DNA from 2 places in the Devosia alba genome. Region 1 is predicted to be linked to the other one. Evidence: predicted binding sites of a transcription regulator. Region 1 holds the regulator's gene; the other holds the start of a gene.
The links. The regulator PhoB, encoded in region 1, activates phosphate uptake and scavenging genes when phosphate is short. The targets are predictions, from matches to a motif close to TGTCATNNANCTGTCAT.
Positions count from the first base shown of each region.

Region 2: a site for PhoB is predicted at 1,526-1,542, ahead of ABFY71_RS06595 (esterase-like activity of phytase family protein). Genes of this name have one in related genera too.

Region 1 covers NZ_JBDUUI010000005.1:224,206-229,623, reverse strand. Annotated here, with positions in the region: gene pstA (phosphate ABC transporter permease PstA) at 1-1,283, shown strand, start outside; gene pstB (phosphate ABC transporter ATP-binding protein PstB) at 1,385-2,167, shown strand; gene phoU (phosphate signaling complex protein PhoU) at 2,197-2,907, shown strand; gene phoB (phosphate regulon transcriptional regulator PhoB) at 3,030-3,731, shown strand; gene ABFY71_RS09875 (MFS transporter) at 3,805-5,418, opposite strand, start outside.
Region 2 covers NZ_JBDUUI010000003.1:282,790-288,207, forward strand. Annotated here, with positions in the region: gene ABFY71_RS06595 (esterase-like activity of phytase family protein) at 1-1,457, opposite strand, end outside; gene ABFY71_RS06600 (ATP-dependent helicase) at 1,661-4,048, shown strand; gene ABFY71_RS06605 (50S ribosomal protein L11 methyltransferase) at 4,160-5,029, shown strand; gene ABFY71_RS06610 (hypothetical protein) at 5,294-5,418, opposite strand, start outside.

The DNA of each region.
Region 1 (5,418 bases):
TGTCCAACGCAACGATCTCGCCAAGTGTTCATAGTTCCAAGGCCGAATACGCCAGGCTGCGCGCGCGCCGGCACGCGGCCGATGCCCGGCTGCGCATCTATGGCATTGCGGCGATTACCAGTGCCATCGGGTTGCTCGGCATACTCCTGTTCACCTTGATCCTTGGTGGCTATTCCGCCTTTGTGCAGACACATATCCGCGTCGACTTCCCGATTTCCGCGGAACATGTCGATGCTGCCGATCCGGCGGCCGGCAATTACCGTGCCATAGTCAGCAGTGGCGTCAGCGCCCTGCTGCCTTCCGAGACCCCTGCCCAGGCCCGGCTGATTTCCCAGATACTGACCAACAACACCCAGTTTTTCGTGCGCGATGCCGTGGTCAAGGACCCTTCGGTGATCGGCGGCACGCTGACCATGGAAATCCCCGCTGCCGACATCTACGATCAGCTTCACAAGGGCAATATCAGCCGCGATACCATCGAGGAAAACCGCCGCGTCACCGATGAGCAGATCGTCTGGTTTGACACGCTGGACGAGATGGGCCGCGTCAGCACCCCGTTCAACTGGGGCCTGTTCTTCAACGCCGACAGCCGCTTTCCCGAAATCGCCGGCCTGGCTGGCGCCATCACCGGCTCCTTCTATGCGTTGCTGGTCTGCTTCCTGATCAGCTTCCCGATCGGCATCTTCGCGGCCATCTATCTGGAGGAGTTCGCTCCCAGAAACCACATCACCGATATCATTGAGGTCAACATCAACAACCTCGCCGCGGTGCCCTCCATTGTCTTCGGACTGCTCGGCCTGGCGGTTTTCCTGCAGATTTTCGGCCTGCCCCGATCGGCCCCGCTGGTCGGTGGCATGGTGCTGGCGCTGATGACCCTCCCCACCATCATCATCGTCACCCGCAACGCGCTCAAGGCCGTGCCACCCTCCATCCGCGAGGCCGGCTACGGCATGGGGGCCTCGCCCCAGCAGGTAATCTGGCACCACGTGCTGCCGCTTGCCCTCCCCGGCATTCTCACCGGCACCATTATCGGTCTGGCCCAGGCCCTGGGTGAGACGGCCCCACTGCTGCTGATTGGCATGAACGCTTTCATCACCAGCCCCCCAGGCGGCGTCTTGGACGCCTCTACCGCCCTGCCGACCCAGATCTATATCTGGGCTGACAGCCCCGAGCGCGGCTTTGTATCCCGTACCTCCGCAGGAATTCTGGTTTTGATGGGCTTCCTGCTCCTCATGAATGCAATTGCGATAGTTCTGCGTCAACGCCTTGAGCGGCGCTGGTAACAGTCGCCTCCGCCCCGTCGTCTGCACCTTCCGAAGGATCACTGATTATGGATATGCTCGCCGGCAAGGTTAAGAAAACAAATCAACCTCTGGATGCCACCATGAACCCCACCGATGTCCTTGATCGCCCGATCCGCCTCACCGCGCGCGACGTCACCGTGCATTATGGCGCCAAGCAGGCCCTGTTCGGCATCTCCATCGACATCCCCGATCGCGCGGTCACCTCGTTCATCGGCCCGTCGGGCTGTGGCAAGTCGACCTTCCTGCGCTGTTTCAACCGCATGAACGACACGATCGAAGGCGCCTCGGTCGGTGGAACCATCAAGCTCGACGGCGACAATATCTACGATCCCGATCTGGACGTTGTGGAATTGCGCGCCCGTATCGGCATGGTGTTCCAGAAGCCCAATCCCTTCCCCAAATCGATCTACGACAACGTCGCCTACGGCCCCAAGATTCACGGCCTCGCCCGCTCGCGGACCGATCTCGACGAGATCGTGGTCTCCTCGCTGCGCAAGGCGGGCCTGTTCGAAGAGGTCAAGGATCGCCTCAACGAGCCCGGCACCGGCCTGTCCGGCGGCCAGCAGCAGCGCCTCTGCATCGCCCGCGCCATCGCTGTCGGCCCCGAAGTCATCCTGATGGACGAGCCCTGCTCGGCGCTTGACCCCATCGCCACCGCCATCATCGAGGAACTGATCGACGAACTGCGCGAGAACTACACCATCGTCATCGTCACCCACTCGATGCAGCAGGCCGCCCGGGTTTCCCAGAAGACCGCGTTTTTCCATCTGGGCAAGCTGATCGAGGAAGGCGTCACCGAAGACATCTTCACCAACCCCGAGCACAAGCAGACCCAGGACTACATCATGGGCCGTATCGGCTGATCCCCGCACGGACATAAGAGGAGACTGCCATGCCCGCCACCGGCACCGACCATATCGTTACCGCCTATAGCGACGAGCTGATCCAGCTGGCCCAATCCATCGCCGAGATGGGCGGCCAGGTCGAACTCGCCATCGAGAACGGCACCAAGGCCCTGCTCAAGCTGGATCGCGAACTGGCAGATCTGACCATCATCGCCGATCAGCGCATTGACGACATGCAGCGCAATATCGACGACATGGCCGTCTCGATGATTGCCCGCCGCCAGCCCATGGCCTCGGACCTGCGCGCCATCATCACCTCGATCCACGTCGCCAACGACCTCGAACGCGTCGGCGACATGGCCAAGCAACTGGCCCGCCGCTCGCTCAAGCTCGAAGGTATGAGCCTGCAACCCACCTTCTACAATGGCGTCAAGAACATGACGGCCCTGGTGCTGCGCCAGATCAAGGATTCGCTGGACGCCTATTCCAGCCGCAACGCGGCCGCCGCCATCCAGGTCTGCAACCACGACGACGAAGTCGATGCCATGTACACCTCGCTGTTCCGCGAACTGCTCACCTACATGATGGAAGATCCGCGCAACATCACGCCCTGCACCCATTTGCTGTTCTGCGCCAAGAACCTCGAACGCATTGGCGACCACGCCACCAACATCGCCGAGCACGCCTATTACCTGCAGACCGGCAAACAGCTCACCAGTGATATCCAGGAACTGCATCGCACCCAGATCAAGGCGTAACATGACATTCGATCCGTCGGAACATTTCGGCCCAATTGGCTAGCATGGTGACAGCGCGCGGATCACTTCCCGGCCTCACCAGGCAAACCGGCCTTCCTTTGTCCTAAAACGGGGTTGCACCCATGCCCGCTACCATTCTCGTTGTCGAAGACGAAGGCGATATCGCCATCCTGCTGCGCTACAATCTCGAAGCCGAGGGCTTCCGCGTTGTCACCGCCGAAACCGGCGACGAAGCCGCCCAGGCCATTCAGGACAAGCTGCCCGATCTGATCCTGCTCGACTGGATGCTGCCCGAAATCTCCGGCATCGAAATGTGCCGTCGCCTGCGCGCCCGCGAGCAAACCGCCCGCGTGCCGATCATCATGCTCACCGCACGCGGTGAGGAGGAAGAGCGCGTCCGCGGCCTGGCCACCGGCGCCGACGACTATGTGGTCAAGCCCTTCTCGGTGCCCGAGCTGATCGCCCGCATCCACGCCCTGCTGCGCCGCGCCAATCCCAATCTGGTCACTGCCGCCCTCAAGGTCGGCGATCTCGAACTCGACCGCACCACCCACCGCGTTCGCCGCGCCGCCCGCGACGTTCATCTCGGCCCCACCGAATACCGCCTGCTCGAATATCTGATGCGCCATCCCGGCCGCGTCTATTCGCGCGAGCAGCTGCTCGATGGCGTCTGGGGCAATGATGTCTATGTCGACGAGCGCACCGTCGACGTCCATATCGGCCGCCTCCGCCGCGCCATCAATCGCGGCCGCGAAACCGACCCCATCCGCACCGTCCGCGGCGCCGGCTATGCCTTCGATGAGCGCTTCGCCCAGGTCGCCTGAGGCTTCCGGGCCCCCGATCTGTCCCTCCCCCTTCAGGGGGAGGCTAGGAGGGGGCGCCCGCCCCCCTCCGCCTCTAAACCTCGGGCACGCTGCGCAGCGGCGTCTCGTCGGCCAGCGGCACGGTCTGCCGCTCGATCATCCGGTGCACCTGTGGCGGGCCATCGCCCTGGTGCAGCGTCCGCAAGGCCAAGAAATTCTCCGCATCCGCCTTGGTGCGCCGCAGATTATGCCGCACATAATCCACCCAGGTCGGCACATGGTAGCTTTCCACCCACAGATCAGGCTGCTCCAGATCGCGCAGCAGCGCCCATTGCCGCGCTCCGTCGCGCAGCCGCACCTTGCGTCGCTCGGTCATCAGCGCCAGGAACCTGGGTATGTCATCCTGGGCAATGCGATAGTCGACCATCACCATGATCGGCCCGCTGCGCGGGGTCAGGTTCAGCCGCAACACCGGTTCGTTGAAGGTGTTGAGCGGGCCCAGATCGCGCGATTCAAACTCCCGCAGCGGCAGGATGAACCCCACCAGCGCGCAAAGCACCAGTACCAGCGCGGCCATGGCCAGCGCCCAGTCAATCCCGAACGCGTCGGCGCTGACGCCCCACAGCCAGCTGCCCATCGCCATGCCGCCAAACGTCGCCGTCTGGTAGAGCGACAGCGCCCGGCCCACCACCCAGCGGGGCGATGACAGCTGGATCGATACGTTGAACAGGCTCATCGACAGCACCCAACACGCCCCCGCCGGCACCAGCACGGCGTGGCTCAGGATCAGGTCGCGGCTGAACCCCAACCCCGCGCAGCTCAGCGCAAAACCGATACAGGCCGCCCGCACGATCCACTCATTGCTGAAAAGCTCGCGCACCCGGCCATTGATGAACGCGCCGCCAATCGCCCCCAGACCGAAGCAGCCCAGCAGGGTGCCATAGGCCAGCGCCCCGCCGCGCACATACTCCGCCGCCACCGAGGGCAGCAGCGCCAGAACCGCAACGGCGGACAGCCCGAACAGGAAGCTGCGGAACAGCACCGTGGTCAGGCTGGGCGACAGCGACACATAGCGAATGCCGGCCAGAATGGCACTGCCAAAGCCTTCGCGCGGCAGGCGGTTGGCGGGCCGCTCCGGCTTCCAGCGCAGCAGCGCGGTAATCAGCGGCAGATAGGTCACCGCATTGAGCGCAAACGCCGCTGCGGCGCCTGCCAGCGCCACGATCAGCCCGCCCACTGCCGGGCCGACGCTGCGCATCATGTTGAAGCCCATGGCGTTCAGCGTCACCGCGCCGGGCAGATCGCTGCGCGGCACGATATCGCCCATCGACGCCTGCCAGGACGGATTGAACAATGCCGTCCCGGCGCCGATCATGAACGTGAGCGACAGCAGCAGCCAGGGACTCATCAGGTTCATGAAGGCCAGCACCGCCAGCAGCAGCGACACCAGCGCCATCCCGCCCTGCGCGATCATCATCACCACGCGGCGATCGAAATTGTCGGCCAGTGCGCCGGCAGCCAGGGAGAAGATCATGATGGGCAGCGTGGTCGACGCCTGCACCAGTGCCACCATATTGTGCGAGTCGGTCAGCGTGGTCATCATCCAGCCGGCACCCACCGACTGCACCAGCCCGCCCAGATTGGACACCAGCGTGGCGGTCCACAACAACCTGAAGGTCTCATGCTTGAACGGCGCCAGTATGGCGGG
Region 2 (5,418 bases), on a different contig from region 1:
CGGGCCGGCTGGGTGGTCGCATCAATAGTGTAGATCGCCGGCTGATTGCCCAGGAAGCTGTCGGACACGCCAAACAGCATGCCGGGCTTTTCGGCATCGGCAACCAGACCCGACATGGCGACCCAGCCCAGTGGGCGGCCATCGGCATCAAGGTCGCTCATGATGTGCGGATAGCTCGGAGCCTCGGCTTCGGCCAGCTCATAGATCATGACATGGGAGCGGGCTGCGCCATCGGCGCCCAGGTCGTTCTCATTGGCCGTGATGAAGAGATTGCGCGACGGTATGGCGACCCCGCCTTCAGGACCAACGCCCGATGGCAGCGCCTGCACGAATTCAGGCTCGGCACCGGTATCCTTGTAGACCCCGACCAGCGAGGCGCGTTCGAGACCGACAAAGATATAGGTGTTCTCGCCAAAGGTCGCGACGTCCATGCCCTCGGGCTCCACGCCCTTGGCATCGGACCGCTTGTCCGGATAATGGCCCAGCTGGGCCGCCTTCATTTCCAGATCGGCGCCGCTTTCATAGAGCACTTCGCCGGTTTTCGAGAAGATCGAGAAGCTGCGCGAGCCGCCATTGTAGTCGCCTTCATTGGCGACGGCGAAACGCTCGTCGTCGATCCACTTGACCGAGTCGGGTTCACGCAACACGCCGGCCTGCGCACCGGTAAAGTCCAGCGAGCCATTGTCGAGCACGTCGATATTCTCGAGATCGACCGCGCCAGCGCTGAAATGGGCAGTCACTTCGCCGCTATTGCCGTCGACGATGACGAAGTGATTGTTTTCCTGCAGCGACACCACGACCTCGTTGAGGCTGTTGATCGACACATATTCCGGCTCGGGATCGTCGCCAGCAATCTCGGCCAGACCGGTCAGGTCGACGATTTTGAGGCTGTCGCAATCCACGGCGCCGTCGACGACATTGAGCAGCGCCAGCGAGCCGGCCGGCATCTGCGGAATTTCGCCGTCATTGAGGTCTTCGTCGCGCTCGTTCTCGATGGCGATGGCGATCAGGCTACCGTCGGCGTTGCGCGCCACAGAGTCAGGCTGGCCGCCGATCTCGCAGCTGGCCTCGATCGTCTGGCTGGCCAGGTCGATGGTGGAGAGATTGCCCGATGGTTCGACGAAGCTCTCGGAGGTATTGACGCCCGAAAACAGCTTGTCGCCGATGACCACGACCGTGGTGGGCTCGCCGTCCAGCGACAGGAAGCCCTTGGCAGCCGGTGCCTTGGGATCGGTGATGTCGATAAAGCCGATGCCGCCGCCTGGGCTGTCGGAATAGATCAGCGTCATGCCGTCTTCCGAGACGGTGATGATCTCTGCCGAGGTCTCTTCGGCGTCCGGATTGTTCAGCGCCACCGGGAAGCTGGCAATGCGGTTGAAGTATTCGGCGGCGCCGGCACTGGCCGTGGTGGCCAGCAGCGTGGCCGTCAGTGCGACGAGAAGTTTGGTCTGCGACATGGATGATCCCCCGTTGAATGCTAGGGGGGTGCCATAAGCTGGCCGGGCTACACTTCCATGACGTCAACATGACAGATCGGTGACGGCCCCCCGTTCTATACAAGTCCCCTGCCCGTCCCTATATTCGCAGGAGAACAAATCAAGATTCGTCAATCGCCGCGCTGCAGCGCCCGGACCGGCGCGCAGCGATGGAAAGGCCTTCTATGTCCGGTGAATCTCACCCCCCCGCCCGCCCGACAGCCGGGGCCATAACCGGCCAGTTCAAGCGCAGCCAGGTGCCTGACTATCTCGAGGGCCTGAATGCCGAACAGCGCGACGCGGTCGAGAGCCTTGATGGGCCGCTCCTGGTACTGGCCGGCGCCGGGACCGGCAAGACGCGCGTCTTGACCACCCGCATCGCTCATATCCTAAATACCAAGCGCGCCTGGCCGTCCGAAATCCTGTCTGTGACATTCACCAACAAGGCAGCCCGGGAAATGAAGGAGCGCATCGGTCGCCTTGTCGGTGCTGATGTCGAGAGCATGCCATGGCTCGGCACTTTTCACTTCATCGGCGCGCGCATCCTGCGTCGCCATGCCCCGCTTGTCGACCTCAAGTCCGATTTCACCATTCTCGGCACCGACGATCAAATCCGGTTGATGAAACAACTGATCGACGCCGAGAACATCGACGAAAAGCGTTGGCAGGCGAAACACTTGGCGCCGCTGATTGATAGTTGGAAAAATAGAGGTCTTTTCCCAAAGGATGTATCGCCCGCTGAAAGCGCAGGCTTCGCAAACGGCCGCGGCGCGGCGCTCTATGCTGCCTACCAAGCCCGCCTTAAAGTACTCAACGCAGCCGATTTTGGCGACCTACTGCTCGAAAATATCCGCCTGTTCCGCGAATACCCCGACGTGCTGGCAGACTATCATAACCGCTTCAAATACATTTTGGTGGACGAATACCAGGACACAAGCGTCGCGCAGTATCTGTGGCTGCGACTGCTGGCGCAGGGCAAGCCGGCTTCTGCCGCCAACTTATGTGTCGTGGGCGACGACGACCAGTCGATCTATGGCTGGCGCGGCGCCGAGGTCGACAATATCCTGCGCTTTGAAAAGGACTTTCCCGGCGCCAAGGTGATCAAGCTCGAGCGTAATTACCGCTCGACCGGCAATATCCTCAAGGCTGCCTCCAGCATCATCGCTTTCAACGAAGGCCGCCTAGGCAAGACTTTGTACACTGATGTTGGCGAAAAAGGCGAACCTCTTTCAGTCACCTCCGTGTGGGACAGCGAGGAAGAGGCGCGCACCGTAGGCGACGAGATCGAGAACTACCAACGGGCAGGCGAAGCTCTCAATTCTATGGCCATTCTCGTCCGTGCCGCGCACCAGATGCGCTCCTTCGAAGAGCGCTTCATTACGATGGGCCTCAATTACCGCGTCATCGGCGGACCGAAATTCTACGAGCGCAAGGAAATCCGTGACGCCATCGCTTACCTGCGCGTGGTCTCAAATCCATCCGACGGATTGAGCTTCGAACGCATCGTCAACGTACCCAAGCGTGGGTTGGGCGATTCGACCGTGCAGATGCTCTACAACGCCTCGCGCTCGGCGGAGGTATCGCTGCTCGCTGCAACCCGCATGCTGCTCGAAACCGAGGAGCTCAAGCCTAAGCAACGCACTACCCTGCGCGAGTTGATCGGCCAATTCGACCACTGGTCGGCGCAGCTTCAACGCGAGGAAATGCCGGAAGAAAAAGAACTTCGGACTATTCGCTCTGGCATTCCCCATTGGGAACTCGCCGCGCAGATCCTGGACGAAAGCGGCTACACCGCCATGTGGCAGGCTGACAAATCCCCCGACTCGCCAGGGCGCCTTGAAAACCTCAAGGAACTTGTGCGTTCCATGGAGGAGTTCGACACCCTGGGCAGCTTCCTCGAACATATTTCGCTCGTTATGGATCGCGATACTTTAGAAGCCGAAGACGCCGTCTCGATCATGACGCTGCATTCCGCCAAGGGCCTCGAATTTGACACGGTCTTCCTGCCCGGCTGGGAAGAAGGCCTGTTCCCCAGCCAGCGCACCATGGACGAAAGCGGCCGCGCTGGCCTCGAGGAAGAGCGGCGCCTCGCCTATGTCGGCATTACCCGCGCCCGCAAGCGCGCCCGGCTGTCAGTTGCGCAGAACCGCCGCATCAATGGCCTCTGGCAATCGGCCATTCCATCCCGCTTTCTCGATGAACTGCCCGCCGACGCGGTGGAAGTCACCGATACCGGCTCCTCCTATGGCGGCTATGGCTATGGCGGGGGGGCCTCCAGCCGCTTCAACAAGGCTGACCCCTTCGAGAGCGTCTACGAAACCCCCGGCTGGCAGCGCGCCCGCGCCCAGCAGGCTAGTCGCAAGAGCGCCGGCCCAATGACCATTGACGGCGATCTGGTCGCCCGCTCCGTTGATATCGGCAACGACAAATCCGCCTTCACCTTCGGCGAACGCGTCTTCCACCTCAAATTCGGCTACGGCGCCATCGCCGCCATCGAGGGCAACAAGCTGACCATCGATTTCGAAAAGGCCGGGCGCAAGAAGGTGCTGGAGAGTTTTGTTACCAAGGGGTGAGCGGCGATCCACTACCCCTCTGTTCAGGCACCCAAGAGGACCCGGGGACAAGTTCGCATTGACGCCCGCGGGCCGATGGCGCAACAAGGCGCGAAACCTGAGGAAACCGCCATGTCCGTCGATCAGCTCTCTGCCCCGCTCACCAAGGATCAGGCCTATGAACTGGTCGATGCGGTGATGGAGCGCGACGATCTGGCGCTGACCGCCTCGGCACACGAGAATGAAGACACCGGCCAATGGTACTTCGAGGCGGCCTGTGACAGCCCGCCCGACCTTGCAGCCTTTGTTGAGCTGGCACGCCAAACCCTTGGCATTGAAGTGGAATTTTCAGTGTCCCGGATTGATCCCGAAATCAACTGGGTGGCCAGATCGCTGGAGGGCCTGGCCCCGGTGACGGCCGGCGGCTTTTATGTCTATGGCAGCCACGAAACCGGACCCGTGCCCAGCGGGCTGACGGCAATACGGATCGACGCGGCGCAGGCCTTTGGCACTGGCCACCACGAGACCACCACCGGGTGCCTCGAGGCCATCAACCTGCTGCTCAAGCGCCGCAAGCCGCGCCACATGATCGATGTCGGCACCGGCACCGGCGTGCTGGCCATTGCCCTGGCCAAGCGCACCAAAACCCCGGTGATTGCCAGCGATATCGATCCGATTTCGGTCACCACCACCATCGCCAATGCCGAGCAGAACGGCGTCGGCACGCTGATCGTTGCTGTCGAGGCCACGGGGCTAACCCAGTCCACAATAACGCAAAACGGCCCCTATGACCTGATCGTCGCCAATATCCTGGCCGGCCCGCTAATGGCGCTGGCGCCCTCGGTCGGCAAGGCGGCGCAAAAGGGCGCGAGCATTGTTCTGTCCGGGATTCTGGAGCATCAGGCGCGTGGCGTGATCAACGCCTATGCCCGTCAGGGCATGACCCTGACCCAGACGCTGCAGCGCAAGGAATGGACCACGCTGATGCTGGAAATGAAGTAGCAGGCCATTCGATTTCTCGCCCCCGAGAGGGTTTACTGGTTAGCAGACTGTTAACCATTCAGCGTCCCCGAACGGGCGTTGACGGCCTTGGTGTGAGCGTCCACCGCATGACCCTGGGGGCTTGACCCTGAGAGGGTGACGGTCGGTGGTTGTGGCTCCGCAATGGGTAGCGCCACAGCCAGGCGAGCCGACAGATCCCAGACAAGCAAAATCCCCGAAGCGGGCCCCGGGGATCGACATACTCTGCGATGAAATCTTGCGGCCTTATGGGCGCTTGGTGAAGGCGCCGATCAGCTGATGCTGCATGCGATAGCTGACCTGGCGGTTCGATTCGCGACCACGGGCATCGATTACCGAACCCAGTGTCTTGCGAAAATCGTTCATGCTCT